Regions from separate parts of the Shewanella sp. BJSY2023SW007 genome, predicted to be linked through region 4. Evidence: predicted binding sites of a transcription regulator. Region 4 holds the regulator's gene; each other region holds the start of a gene.
The links. Region 4 encodes sigma-54, which starts transcription at its own class of promoters, with help from an activator protein. Its sites were predicted from a motif close to GTTGGCACGNNNNTNGNNT; they were not measured.

Region 1 (3,126 bases), on a different contig from region 4:
AAGAGTTCCACCCTGTCGTCATCGACGGGGCGGGACTCTATCACAGCCGGGAAGCGAACCCTAAAGTGAGCGCCGCCGAGGTTTGAGTCATTGGCAAGGGTGATATTGCCCTTCAGTAGTGTGACGGCATTGAAGGCCGCCGCCAATCCAAGCCCGGTGGCGCCGGTTCGTCTACTGGTGGTAAAGAAAGGCTCAAAGATCTGGCCGGCAATCTCGGGAGCGATTCCTTTGCCATTGTCTTCGATATCCAGCAGTAGTTCTTGACCCTGCTGTTGTACGCTGATGCTGATCTTATGGTTGGAATCACCCTCAAAGGCGTGCGCATAGGCGTTGGAAAGTATGTTGATCACTATCTGCTTCAGCAGGCTGTGGCTGCTGGTAAGCCAAAGATCGGCCTCGACCTGAATCTCCACATCTACCTGTAATTGCTTGAAAGATAGCGCTACAGCATCGGCAAATTCCTGCAATACCTGGGGTAGCAGCATCTGTTCGTGCACCTCATTGCCTTGCTCGGCAGCAATCGCCTTGAACTTCTGGATCAGGTTACTGGCGCGGGTAATATTACTGATGATCAGTTCACAGCTTTGTTGATATTCGTTGAGGATGGTATTGAGCTCTTCTAGTGTAGCGCCATCGTTTTGCAACAGCTCAACCAATTCATTGATATGCTGTAACTGACTACTGGCAGCGGTGAGGCAGATACCTATCGGGGTGTTTATCTCATGGGCTATGCCGGATACCAGACCGCCGAGCGCGGCCATTTTCTGCTGTTCGACCATCACCTGTTGAGCCCGTTCCAACACCAACAGCGACTGTTCAAGTTCTTTGGTTTGCTCTTTGACCTGCCTTGCCAACTCATCTTTATAGCTGCGTTCCAGTTCCAGTAGTCTTTCCCTGTCGCTCAGGGCTTCTTGTAGTTCGTAGCGGGAGCGGTTCAACTGGGTGAAGGAGGCGCGCAGCTGTTGCTGCATCAAATTGATGGCCAGGGCAACCTGGGTAAATTCATCCTGTTTATCCCGGCGCTTAAACTGCAGTGGTTGATAATCCTGCTCCAAATCGAGCTGTGAGCAGTACTCACTCAGTTGCAACAGGTGCCGGGTAATAGTGGCCCAAACCAGATAGAGAATGAAACCGGCCACCAGAAAGGTCTTGATACCATTGGCCACTAGTATCAGTAAGGCCTTGTTCACCAATCTGTCGTAGATTTTGGAGAGATCGGCTTGAACTCTTAGCTCACCGACATTGAAGTTCTGGCTGCTGGTCTTGTGCACCAGAGGAAAGCGCTTCTCTATTACACCTTGGTCTCTGTACTCGCCGGCTGTCCATTCTTTACCGCTGTCATCTTTTATGACCACATAGCTGGTATCCGGCAGTTGATTGAGACCGTTGAGTTGAGTCTTGATAAGTCTCTCATCTATCACCCAGATACTTGCCGCCAGCACATCCAGGTTAGCCTTTTCAATATTGGCAAACTCATCGTTGATTCGGCCAATGTCCCCCTTGTAATCAGAAACCAACTGCAAACCTGTGGTCACCAGAGTGATCAGAGAGCTGAACAGGATAATAGCCAGAGTCAGCCTGCGGCCTATGGGACTACTGATGAGCTGTTGTATAAAATCTGGCATTAATATCAACTATTTTAAGTGCTTGCTTTGGATAGCTTTAAGCATAGCTTCGCATCTGACTTTCGCGGTTTTTTTGTCGTTATATTAAGCCGCGGTACTTTGAATGAATTTGGCATTGGTTTTGCTTGATTAGTGATTGGAACAATTTTCTGACGCTGGATAGAGCCATGAAGAGACTGAAATTTGAGGTATTGAAAGAGGGCAAGTTCAAGGCCGCTGCATTGCAACTGACATTGTGGGTGCTGCTGATCACCACATTGCTGCTGTTTATGCCAAAGTCCTTGTTGGCTCTGTTGCATTTGGAATCCTGGGTAGATACCAATGCCCACTATATTGGCCTGACATTGCTACTGGCTTTGGCCTATATCGGCGCGCTGGCTGTCAACTTTTTGTTGGATGAAGCGATAAGTCGTTTGAGTGAGCGCCGAATCAACGAAATGATTGAAGCTAAGGTGAGGTTGTTGGATCCGGCCGAGCGGGCCCTGTTACGAGAGTTCTTCCTGCAGGGAGCCAGTGTTTTGACCCTGCCGCAAAATGAGGCTCCTGTACAGGCGCTGCTCAAGGCGCATATACTCGAGAGCCTGGGAAATGAACGCCATTACGCTATTCAAGGCCCCACCGCCGAGTACAAGATAGCGATGGCAGCCCGTAAGCATTTAAATCGAAGAGTGTTGCGCCTTCCTCCGGGAGAACCGAGTCAGGAGGAGTTGCAATACCTTATCAAGGCAAGACCGCAATTTATCAATGCTATTGCCCAGGTGCGGAAACACGCGGCTTAATCGCACTAAAAAAGAGGGCAGCCACAGGGCTGCCCAAGTAATACTCAAAAATGTCATTGCATTTAAAAGAACATGGAAGTCAAAGCTAAGGCTTTGCTGACTTTACAATAAACATCCACATAATGTAGGAGATGATCCCGATAGTACTGAAGATAACTATCATCGACAGTAAACCTATGGGGTTTCCGAACATTAGATCTAACCAGAATGCCATCACTGAAGTCCTCTTTCTTGTAAAGTCAAAGCTAAACTAATCAAATTTGCTAAAACTGAAGCTGATCTCGATCAACAAATGTTGTCAGAGTTGTTAATTGGGTAAATCGCCTTGTTAAAACATGAGCTGTATCATGTTTTGCTTAAATTAGCGGAGGGGGAAGCAAGGGCGTTATTTCACTGAAGGGAATAGGAGCAAAGGATAATATTCATTATCACACTAAAGGAGTAGGGTGGCTTGGGCTGAGATTGTTCATGCAAGGAGCGTGCGATGCAAACATCCCAAGGTCTTTCGAAATTGATATTAAGCCGGTGGCAGTTTTATCTGCTGTTGCTCTTGTTGCTTTACCCCCTGTGGAGCCTGTTACACGGCGGCAGTTATCTCGCCTTTGGCTCTCTATTGGTTGCCTTGATAGTGCTGACTTGGCTTGGTGCCAGACAGCTGTCCAATCTTAAGCGTTTGGAAAACGCTGCCCGTCACCTGGGAGAAGGCGATCTCAGCTATCAGT
Region 2 (3,126 bases), on a different contig from region 4:
GATGTGTACGCCAGCTCGATTTTCTCCAACGGCAGAACCACAGTGGGCGGCGGTGTCACCACCACTCAGGTGGCGCAGCAGTTCCATCAGGGTAACCTGAACTCCACCAACAACGCGCTGGATATGGCGATCAACGGTGGTGGTTTCTTCGTGACATCATCCAGTGTCGGCAGTCAGGATTACTCTTTCACCCGCGCCGGAGCCTTCAAGCGTGATGACAACGGCTTTCTGGTCGATGCTGCCGGTAATTATCTGCAGAGCTTCCCGGTCGATAAAGATGGTAACTCCACTTCTGTAAGTCTGACTACCACCAAGCCGGTGCAGATCCCGGACACTGCCGGTAGCCCGCAGAAAACCAACAATGTTGGCATCAGCATGAACCTGGACTCCACTCAAGAAACTAAAGATCCGGCGCTGTTTGACCCATCCAAGTCAGATACTTTTAATAACTCCACTGCAGTGACCATTTATGACTCTCTGGGTAACTCCCACACCTTGACCACTTATTTTGTGCGTCCGGAAAATGGTGCTCATACCGGTGAGAGTAACTGGGTGGCCTACTACGCCATTGACGACAAGCCGGTCAATCTGGGTGGCGGCGCCGGAACCTACAACACGGACACTAACGGTGACGGTACTGCGGATGGTACAGGCACAGCACAAACTGCAGGTGGCTGGACTGGTGCCGTGCTCAAGTTCAACGATGTCGGCGGTTATATAGGTTCCGATCCTGCGGTGATCACCACAGAGCAGTTGGGAGTTGGCGGGGCCAACGTTCTTGGCCCTGCTGCTGACGGCACTCAAGCGATAACCATAGATTTCAATAATCCGACCCAGTTCTCGGAAAAGTTCAACGCCACGGAATTGACGCAGGATGGTGTGACAGTGGGCCGTTTGACTAATGTGGAAGTGGGTACTGATGGTTTGATCTCTGCCAAGTACAGCAATGGCTCAACAGTGCCCCTGGCACGGGTGGCGTTGGCACGCTTCTCCAATGAGCAGGGACTGAGCCAGGTGGGTAATACCTCCTGGAAAGCCAGCCTGGATTCAGGCGCGGCGCTGGCCGGTGAGGCCAACAGCGGTGTGTTTGGCAGTATCCGTTCATCAACACTGGAGCAATCCAACGTTGACCTGACCACTGAGCTGGTGGATTTGATTTCGGCCCAACGTAACTTCCAGGCCAACTCCCGTACTCTGGAAGTGAACAACACACTGCAGCAGACAGTACTGCAGATCCGCTAAGCCTTCCTGTGCAAGACATTGCCGCCCGGCAACGTCTTGCCGCACCTTCGCCTATTAATTCCCAAGTTACTGAAGTTCTTCTGCTGTCCTAGTGCTCAACTGCTCATTTTATTGGCACGATGTTTGCTTTTACCTGAATAGGTAAAAAGATTGACGGAGCAGCAGGTGGACAAACTTCTCTATGTCGCCATGACTGGCGCCAAACAAAACATGAATGCGCTGGCGGTTAGGGGTAACAACCTGGCCAATGCCAACACAGATGGTTTCAAGGCCGACATGGCTCAGGCTCGTGCGATGCAAGCCTTCGGCGAAGGCTTGCCGACCCGGGTGTTCGCCATGACAGAGTCGCCCTCGGCCAACTTTCAGTCCGGCCCTATCAAATCGACCGGGCGGGATCTGGATATTGCCATCAAAGATCAAGGCTGGATTGCGGTGCAGGCCGCCGATGGCAGTGAGGCCTATACCCGCTCCGGTAGTCTGAGTTTTGACACCACAGGTTTGCTGCGTAACGACAGGGGCAACCCTGTGATGGGTGATAACGGCCCGATAGTGCTGCCGCTGCCGATAGACAAAATCCAGATTGCCACCGACGGCACTATCTCCATTCGTCCCCAGGGCGCAACCGCCGAGGTGATAGAAGAGGTGGGGCGCATCAAGCTGGTCAACCCGGGCAATGAGAACCTGATGCGCGGTGAAGATGGCTTGTTCCGCACTCTGGATGGCAATCCGGCCGCCGCCGATCCCTTTGTCAACGTGGAAAGCGGCGCCGTGGAAGGCAGCAATGTCAATGCCGTGGATGAGATGGTCAACCTGATTGAGTTGCAACGTCAGTTTGAGCTGCAGGTAAAAATGATGAAAACCGCAGAAGAGAACGACAAGTCGTCCGCTTCACTGATGCGCATTAGCTAGGAGTAATTGATATGCATCCCGCGTTATGGATAAGTAAGACTGGGTTAGATGCCCAGCAAACGGACATCTCGGTGATTTCAAATAACGTCGCTAATGCCAGCACCATAGGCTACAAGAAGGGCCGGGCGGTATTTGAAGACTTACTGTATCAGACGGTCAATCAGGCCGGTGGTATCAGTGCCTCCAACACCAAGTTGCCCAACGGCCTTAACCTGGGCGCAGGCACTAAAGTGGTGGCCACCCAGAAAATTTTTTCCCAGGGTAATTTGCAAACCACAGATAACGCGCTGGATATGATGATTGAGGGCCCGGGCTTCTTTGAAATTCAACTGCCTGATGGCACCACTGCCTACACTCGTAATGGCCAGTTCAGTTTGGATGACACCGGCCAGATAGTGACTTCCGGCGCCGGCTATGTGTTGCAGCCTGCTATTACCATTCCGGACGATGCCACCAGTATTACGGTTTCCGCCGAAGGTGAAGTGTCGGTTAAAACCCCTGGAGCCGCCGAAAACCAGGTGGTGGGCCAACTGACTATCTCTGACTTCATTAATCCATCCGGCCTGGATCCCATAGGGCAAAACCTCTATCTGGAGACGGGCGCCAGCGGCACCCCAATTCAGGGGACTGCCTCACTGGACGGTTTGGGCTCTATTCGTCAGGGGTCGCTGGAAACCTCCAACGTTAACGTGACCGAAGAGCTGGTTAACTTGATTGAGAGTCAGCGGATCTACGAAATGAACTCCAAAGTCATTTCGGCCGTAGACCAGATGCTGGCCTACGTGAACCAGAATCTGTGATGAGGTGATGTGATGAAACCCTTGTTCCTTATCATTCCGGCTTTATTTCTGGGGGCTTGCACTGCTACCCAGAATAAACCCATAGCCGATGATCCCTATTATGCGCCTGTGTATCCCGAAGCACCGCCAACCCGGATAGCGCCGACCGGCTCTATTTATCAGGATAGCCAGGCGT
Region 3 (3,126 bases), on a different contig from region 4:
TGATAACCTGCCACAGTAGCCAACCGCCGCCGACACCGAGGATCCCGCCAAGGCCAAACTGTTTGATAAAGCTCAGTGCCAGATAGCTGCCCGAGAGTTCATCGCCACTGCTGCCAAGAATGGCAATCAGAGTCACGGTCAAAAACACGGCCATGGGGTCGTTACAGCCAGATTCAATTTCCAGTGTCGAACCGACACGCTCATTCACGTTTTTGCCTTTCAGCAGGCTAAATACCGCCGCAGCATCGGTCGAGCCGACAATAGCCCCCACCAACATGCCCTGAAGTAAGTTGAGATCGAACAGCCAGGCAGCCAACAAACCTGTCAGCGTGGTGGTTAACGCCACCCCAAAAGTGGCCAAGGACAAGGCCGGCCACAATGCCACCCTGAAACTGGCAACCCGGGTACGCATGCCACCATCAAGCAGAATAACCGCCAGCGCCAGGTTACTAACCAAATAAGCAACTGAATAGTCGTTGAATACTATGCCGCCGGGACCATCTTCACCGGCAAAGATACCCACAGCGAGAAATACCACCAAAATAGGAATACCGAGTCGCGACGATACTGGGCTGAGCAGTACGCTGACTGCGACAAGCAAGGCCCCGACAAGGAAAAAGCTGTTGATGATATCTGCGTTCAAATGACCCTCCAGTTGAAAATGCGGGGAAGCTAATAAAAGAGAAACCTGGCTCTAACGAGACTCCGGAAAACACGTGGGTTACAGGCGGGATTATATCATTAATTAGGGTTATTTTTCAGTAGAAACAGTTGACTTATTTTTGCTTTTAGCGAAAAAAACCAGAAAAAGAAGCCAGGTAACCCATTAAAAAATAGAATATTTACCCATAAAACATCAAATGCGCACCCAAAGAAACATAAACTCAAATTAATGAAAAAAAACCTATTTTTTCAATTAACTAAAGAATTTGAAATCCAAGAATTCTCGTCAAGATATCAGTTATAGCTTTCTGGTAAACAGTCAGTGTCACAATGACAACAATTAATGTTAAAAGGACACATTAAACACAATCAAAATGACAGTATCAAAAGCACACAAATAAGTAATACACTGATTAAAAACAAGAATAAAAGTTGGCACGTTAGCTGCTCTATGGAAGGAAACCTATCAAATAGACTTTGTCAGAGGGATGCCAATGAGCAGACAAAAATTCACCCTGATCGCACTGTTACTTGTGTTGGTCGCTTCTTTCACTGTGCTTCTCAGTATCGGCAGTGAAATCTATCGGGAAAAACCACCGATTGCCGATACCTATAGCGACAGCCAGGGCCAAGTGGTTTTCAGCGGCAAGGATATAGAACAAGGGCAGTTGGTTTGGCGCTCCATGGGCGGGCATCAACTTGGCTCCGTCTGGGGCCATGGTGCTTATGTGGCTCCGGATTGGACTGCAGACTGGCTACACCGTGAGGCCGAAGCCTGGCTGGATATTCGCGCCAAGGAGACATACAACAAACCTTTCAATAGCCTGGACAAGAGTACTCAGGCCGCATTGGAGCAAGCTTTAAGGGATGATTTGCGCCATAACACTGTCACTACAGACGAGAGAGGTCACACACGGGTAATGCTTTCCGACACCCGTATCGCCGCCATGGCGCAAGTGAGTCAGCACTATCAATCTTTGTTCGGTGACGATCCCGCGTTGAATGAGCTACGGGAAGCCTATGCGATGAAAACCAATACCATAGGATCTGCCGAGCGCCGTCAACAGCTCAATGCCTTCCTGTTTTGGGGCGCTTGGGCCGCAGTGACCGAACGCCCGGATGCCAATTACACCTACACCAACAATTGGCCCTACGATCCGCAACTGGGTAACACACCGACCTCAGACAATATCGTCTGGTCGATTCTGAGCATAGTGACTCTGCTGGCCGGTATCGGTGCCCTGGTTTGGTATCACGCAGCCGGCAAACATGAAGCCCTGCCGGCTCCCGCCACAAAAGATCCCCTGTTCAGACACAAACCCACACCGTCACAAAAGGCCACAGGTAAATATTTCATTACCGCTATCGGCCTATTTCTGCTGCAGATACTGCTAGGTGGCGTCACGGCGCACTATGCGGTTGAAGGCCAGGAGTTTTACGGTTTTCCCTTGAGTGAGATCCTGCCCTATTCAGTGACCCGCACCTGGCATACTCAACTGGCTGTATTCTGGATAGCGACGGCCTGGCTCGGTACCGGACTCTATATCGCGCCGGCGCTTTCCGGCCACGAGCCCAAATATCAACGCTTCGGTGTCAACCTATTGTGGGTCGCTCTGCTGGTAGTGGTGCTGGGCTCCATGGCCGGTGAATGGCTGGGGGTACAGCAATATTTCTCACTGGACAACAACTTCCTCTTCGGTCACCAGGGATATGAATACATAGATCTCGGCCGGGTGTGGCAACTGCTGCTGTTGGCCGGATTGATGATCTGGCTGGCGCTGGTGAGCCGCGCCATGTTGCCCGCCCTGAAACAGGAGTCTGAGCTAAAACCTGTGCTCTGGGTGCTCTATGCCTCCTGTGTTGCCATCGGCCTCTTCTATGGTGCCGGGCTGTTTATGGGCAAGCACACTAACCTTGCCATCGCCGAATACTGGCGTTGGTGGGTAGTACATCTGTGGGTTGAAGGCTTCTTTGAAACCTTTGCTACCTCGGTTATCGCCCTGATGTTTGTGCGTCTTGGCCTGATCCGTGCCCGCAGTGCCAATAGTGCGGTACTCTTCTCTACCCTGATCTTCCTGACCGGGGGCCTGATAGGCACACTGCATCACCTCTATTTCACCGGCACACCCACTTCGGTCATCGCCTGGGGCGCTATCTTCTCGGCGCTGGAAGTGGTGCCTCTGGCCCTTATCGGTTTTGAAGCGGTAGAAAGCTATCGCCTGCGCCGGGCCGCTCCCTGGATGCAACGCTATCACTGGGCCATCATGTTCTTTGTTGCCACCGCTTTCTGGAATCTGGTGGGCGCCGGTGTACTGGGCTTCCTGATCAATCCACCGATTGCCCTCTATTACATTCAAGGGCTGAATACCACGGCCACCCACGCCCACGGCGCCTTTATGGGAGTCTACGGCATGCTGGGGATAGGCCTGATGTTGTTCTGCCTGTCGGGACTTGCCGGTAAAC
Region 4 (3,126 bases):
GAGCGCGAGGAACAACTCGAACAGCTGCTGGAAGAATTCCACATTACCCACATACGTGACAGCCTGGGGATGTCCCTCTCCGGCGGTGAACGCCGCCGGGTGGAAATCGCCCGGGCATTGGCCGCCAATCCACAGTTCATTCTGCTGGATGAGCCGTTCGCCGGTGTGGATCCCATCTCAGTTATCGATATCAAGAAAATCATCGAACAGCTTAAGTCCCGCGGTTTGGGGGTGCTGATCACAGACCACAATGTTCGCGAAACGCTCGACGTTTGTGAGCGAGCCTACATTGTCAGCCATGGGCAGTTGATCGCCGAGGGCACACCCGCTGAAATCTTGGACAACCAGCAAGTGCGTGCTGTGTACTTAGGCGAACAATTCAGGCTATAGTTAGGATCATGTCATCCGGCGGCAATTCCGGGTATTATAGTTTGTTATTATTGAATTTTTTCCTTGAAAAATAACGAGTAGGGATTAGCGGTATAATGAAAGCGTCACTCCAGCTCAAACTAGGTCAACAGTTGACCATGACACCTCAGTTGCAGCAGGCCATTCGCCTACTGCAACTGTCGTCCCTTGAGCTGCAGCAGGAAATCCAGGAAGCCTTGGAAGCCAACCCTCTGTTGGAGATGGCCGAGGACAGCCAGGAGGAACAGATTGACGACAATCACAAGGAAAACGACGCCGGCGAACTGAGCGCCAAGCAGGAAGATGGTTCCACAGTAGAAACCTCAGAGGCATTGAACAATGAGTCTATGCCGGATGAATTGCCTATGGATACCACCTGGGATGAAGTCTTTACCGCCGCCAGCGCCTCAGGGCCAGCCATGGGCCGTGAAGATGATATGCCCTTTCAGGGGGAAACCAGCGAAGGTCTCTATGAACACCTGGAATGGCAGAAGAACCTGACCCCGTTTTCCGATACCGACGACGCTATTGCCACCGCCATCATAGATGCCATCGACGAGCAGGGCTATCTGACCCAGAGCACAGAGGAGATCCTCGAAGCCATGGGTAACCCTGAGATTGAGCTCGATGAAGTCGAAGCGGTACTCAAGCGGATCCAGCACTTCGACCCTGTCGGCATCGCCTCCAGAGATCTGCGCGAATGTCTGCTGATCCAGTTGCAACAGTTCAACGCCGACACCCCGCATCTGGCCGATGCCCGCTTGTTGATCGACGAGCATCTGGATCTCATCGCTACCCGCGACTTTCGCACCCTGATGCGCAAGACCAAGCTCAAGGAAGATCAACTGCGTGACGCCATCAACCTTATTCAGAGCCTCAATCCCCGCCCCGGTTTGCTGGTGCAGCCGATGGACGAGGAATATGTGATCCCGGATGTCAGCGTCTGGAAGAAGAACGGTCGCTGGGTGGTAGAGCTCAATCCGGACTGTATGCCCAAACTCGGGATCAACCAACAGTATGCTGCCATGGCCCGCAGCGCCCGCAGTCAATCAGACAGCCAGTTTATTCGTGGTCATCTTCAGGAAGCCAAATGGTTTATCAAGAGCCTGGAGAGCCGCAACGACACCCTGCTCAAGGTGGCCAACTGCATAGTGCAGTTCCAGCAGGGATTTTTCGAATATGGTGAAGAGGCCATGAAACCCATGGTACTCAACGATATCGCCGAGGCGGTCGAGATGCATGAATCGACCATCTCCAGGGTCACCACTCAAAAGTATATGCATACCCCCAGGGGAATATTTGAATTGAAGTACTTCTTCTCCAGCCATGTCGGTACCGAAGATGGCGGAGAATGCTCTTCCACGGCGATCAGGGCTTTTATCAAGAAGCTCGTGGCGGCGGAAAACCAGAAGAAACCTTTGAGCGACAGCAAAATGGCACAACTTCTGGCAGAACAGGGAATCAACGTTGCAAGACGCACCATAGCCAAGTATCGCGAGGCTATGATGATACCACCGTCGAACCAGCGTAAGAGTTTATAAATCCACAGTTGGAAATTGGAGGAATCTTTCTATGCAAATCAACCTGACAGGACATCATATCGAGATCACCGACTCACTGCGTGACTATGTGGAAAGTAAGTTTTCGAAACTTGAACGCCATTTCGAACAGATCAATAATGTGCACGTTGTGCTCAATGTACAAAAACTGCAACAGATTGCCGAAGCCAAGATCAACCTCACAGGCGGCGAAGTCTATGCAACTTCTGAACATGCCGACATGTATGCCGCCATCGACGTTCTGATTGATAAATTGGATCGTCAGGTCATTAAACACAAAGAAAAGCTGACAAAACACTAACGATGGAACTGAGTACCATCCTGCGGCCGGAGTGCACTACCTGTGCCACTCCGGGCAGTAAGAAAAAGGTACTGGAGCTAATTAGCGATCTCGCCAGCGCCCAGTACCCCACCCTTTCCTCTCAAGCGATTTTTGAAAGCCTTTTGGCCCGCGAAAAGATGGGGAGCACAGGTATAGGTAATGGTATTGCGATTCCGCATGGCCGGCTGCCTGATATCACAGAGCCGATTGCCGTGCTGGTCAAATGCGAAGAGCCTATCGCCTTCGATGCCATAGACAACCAACCGGTGGACATACTATTCGCTCTTCTGGTGCCCGCAGATCAATGCCAGCAACATCTGAGTACCCTGTCTGCCATGGCTGAAAAGCTCAGCGATAAGGCAATACTCAAGCAGTTGCGTAAATCCCGCGATGAAACAGAACTCTATCAGGTGATCACAGGATGAAACTCGCGATAGTCTCAGGCCGCTCCGGTTCCGGAAAATCCGTTGCCCTCAGGGTACTCGAAGACCTGGGTTACTACTGTGTGGATAATCTGCCCCTGCCCATGATAGGCAGCCTGCTGGAAAACCTCCGCGGCAGCAATGATCTGGTCGCCATCAGCATAGATGTGCGCAACATGCCGGATCAGGAAAAGGTGCTGGAAAAACAGTTGGCGGCGCTGCCGGAAAACACCCAACTGACCAGCTTCTTCCTCAACGCCTCCGATAAAGTACTCCTAAAACGCTACAGCGAAACCCGCAGACTACACCCTCTATCCAAAAGCACTGTCTCGCTGCAGGATGCCATCAAGCACGAAGGTAAACTGCTGGAGCCCATGTCGAAACTGGTGGATCACTACATAGATACTTCGGCACT

Region 1: ACMHXE_RS18390 (superinfection exclusion B family protein) is a predicted target of sigma-54. The motif match lies at 1,734-1,752, and genes of this name have one in related genera.
Region 2: flgF (flagellar basal-body rod protein FlgF) is a predicted target of sigma-54. The motif match lies at 1,353-1,371, and genes of this name have one in related genera.
Region 3: ACMHXE_RS16040 (nitric-oxide reductase large subunit) is a predicted target of sigma-54. The motif match lies at 1,095-1,113, and genes of this name have one in related genera.

The regions. Positions count from the first base shown of each region.
Region 1 is NZ_JBKORL010000101.1:93,274-96,399, reverse strand. It holds gene ACMHXE_RS18395 (ATP-binding protein) at 1-1,625, opposite strand, end outside; gene ACMHXE_RS18390 (superinfection exclusion B family protein) at 1,793-2,404, shown strand; gene ACMHXE_RS18385 (DUF3149 domain-containing protein) at 2,490-2,618, opposite strand; gene ACMHXE_RS18380 (bacteriohemerythrin) at 2,889-3,126, shown strand, end outside.
Region 2 is NZ_JBKORL010000086.1:7,190-10,315, reverse strand. It holds gene flgE (flagellar hook protein FlgE) at 1-1,242, shown strand, start outside; gene flgF (flagellar basal-body rod protein FlgF) at 1,408-2,151, shown strand; gene flgG (flagellar basal-body rod protein FlgG) at 2,163-2,951, shown strand; gene flgH (flagellar basal body L-ring protein FlgH) at 2,964-3,126, shown strand, end outside.
Region 3 is NZ_JBKORL010000092.1:50,457-53,582, reverse strand. It holds gene ACMHXE_RS16045 (potassium/proton antiporter) at 1-643, opposite strand, end outside; gene ACMHXE_RS16040 (nitric-oxide reductase large subunit) at 1,158-3,126, shown strand, end outside.
Region 4 is NZ_JBKORL010000105.1:14,071-17,196, reverse strand. It holds gene lptB (LPS export ABC transporter ATP-binding protein) at 1-390, shown strand, start outside; gene ACMHXE_RS18850 (RNA polymerase factor sigma-54) at 486-1,949, shown strand; gene hpf (ribosome hibernation promoting factor) at 1,981-2,268, shown strand; gene ptsN (PTS IIA-like nitrogen regulatory protein PtsN) at 2,271-2,714, shown strand; gene rapZ (RNase adapter RapZ) at 2,711-3,126, shown strand, end outside.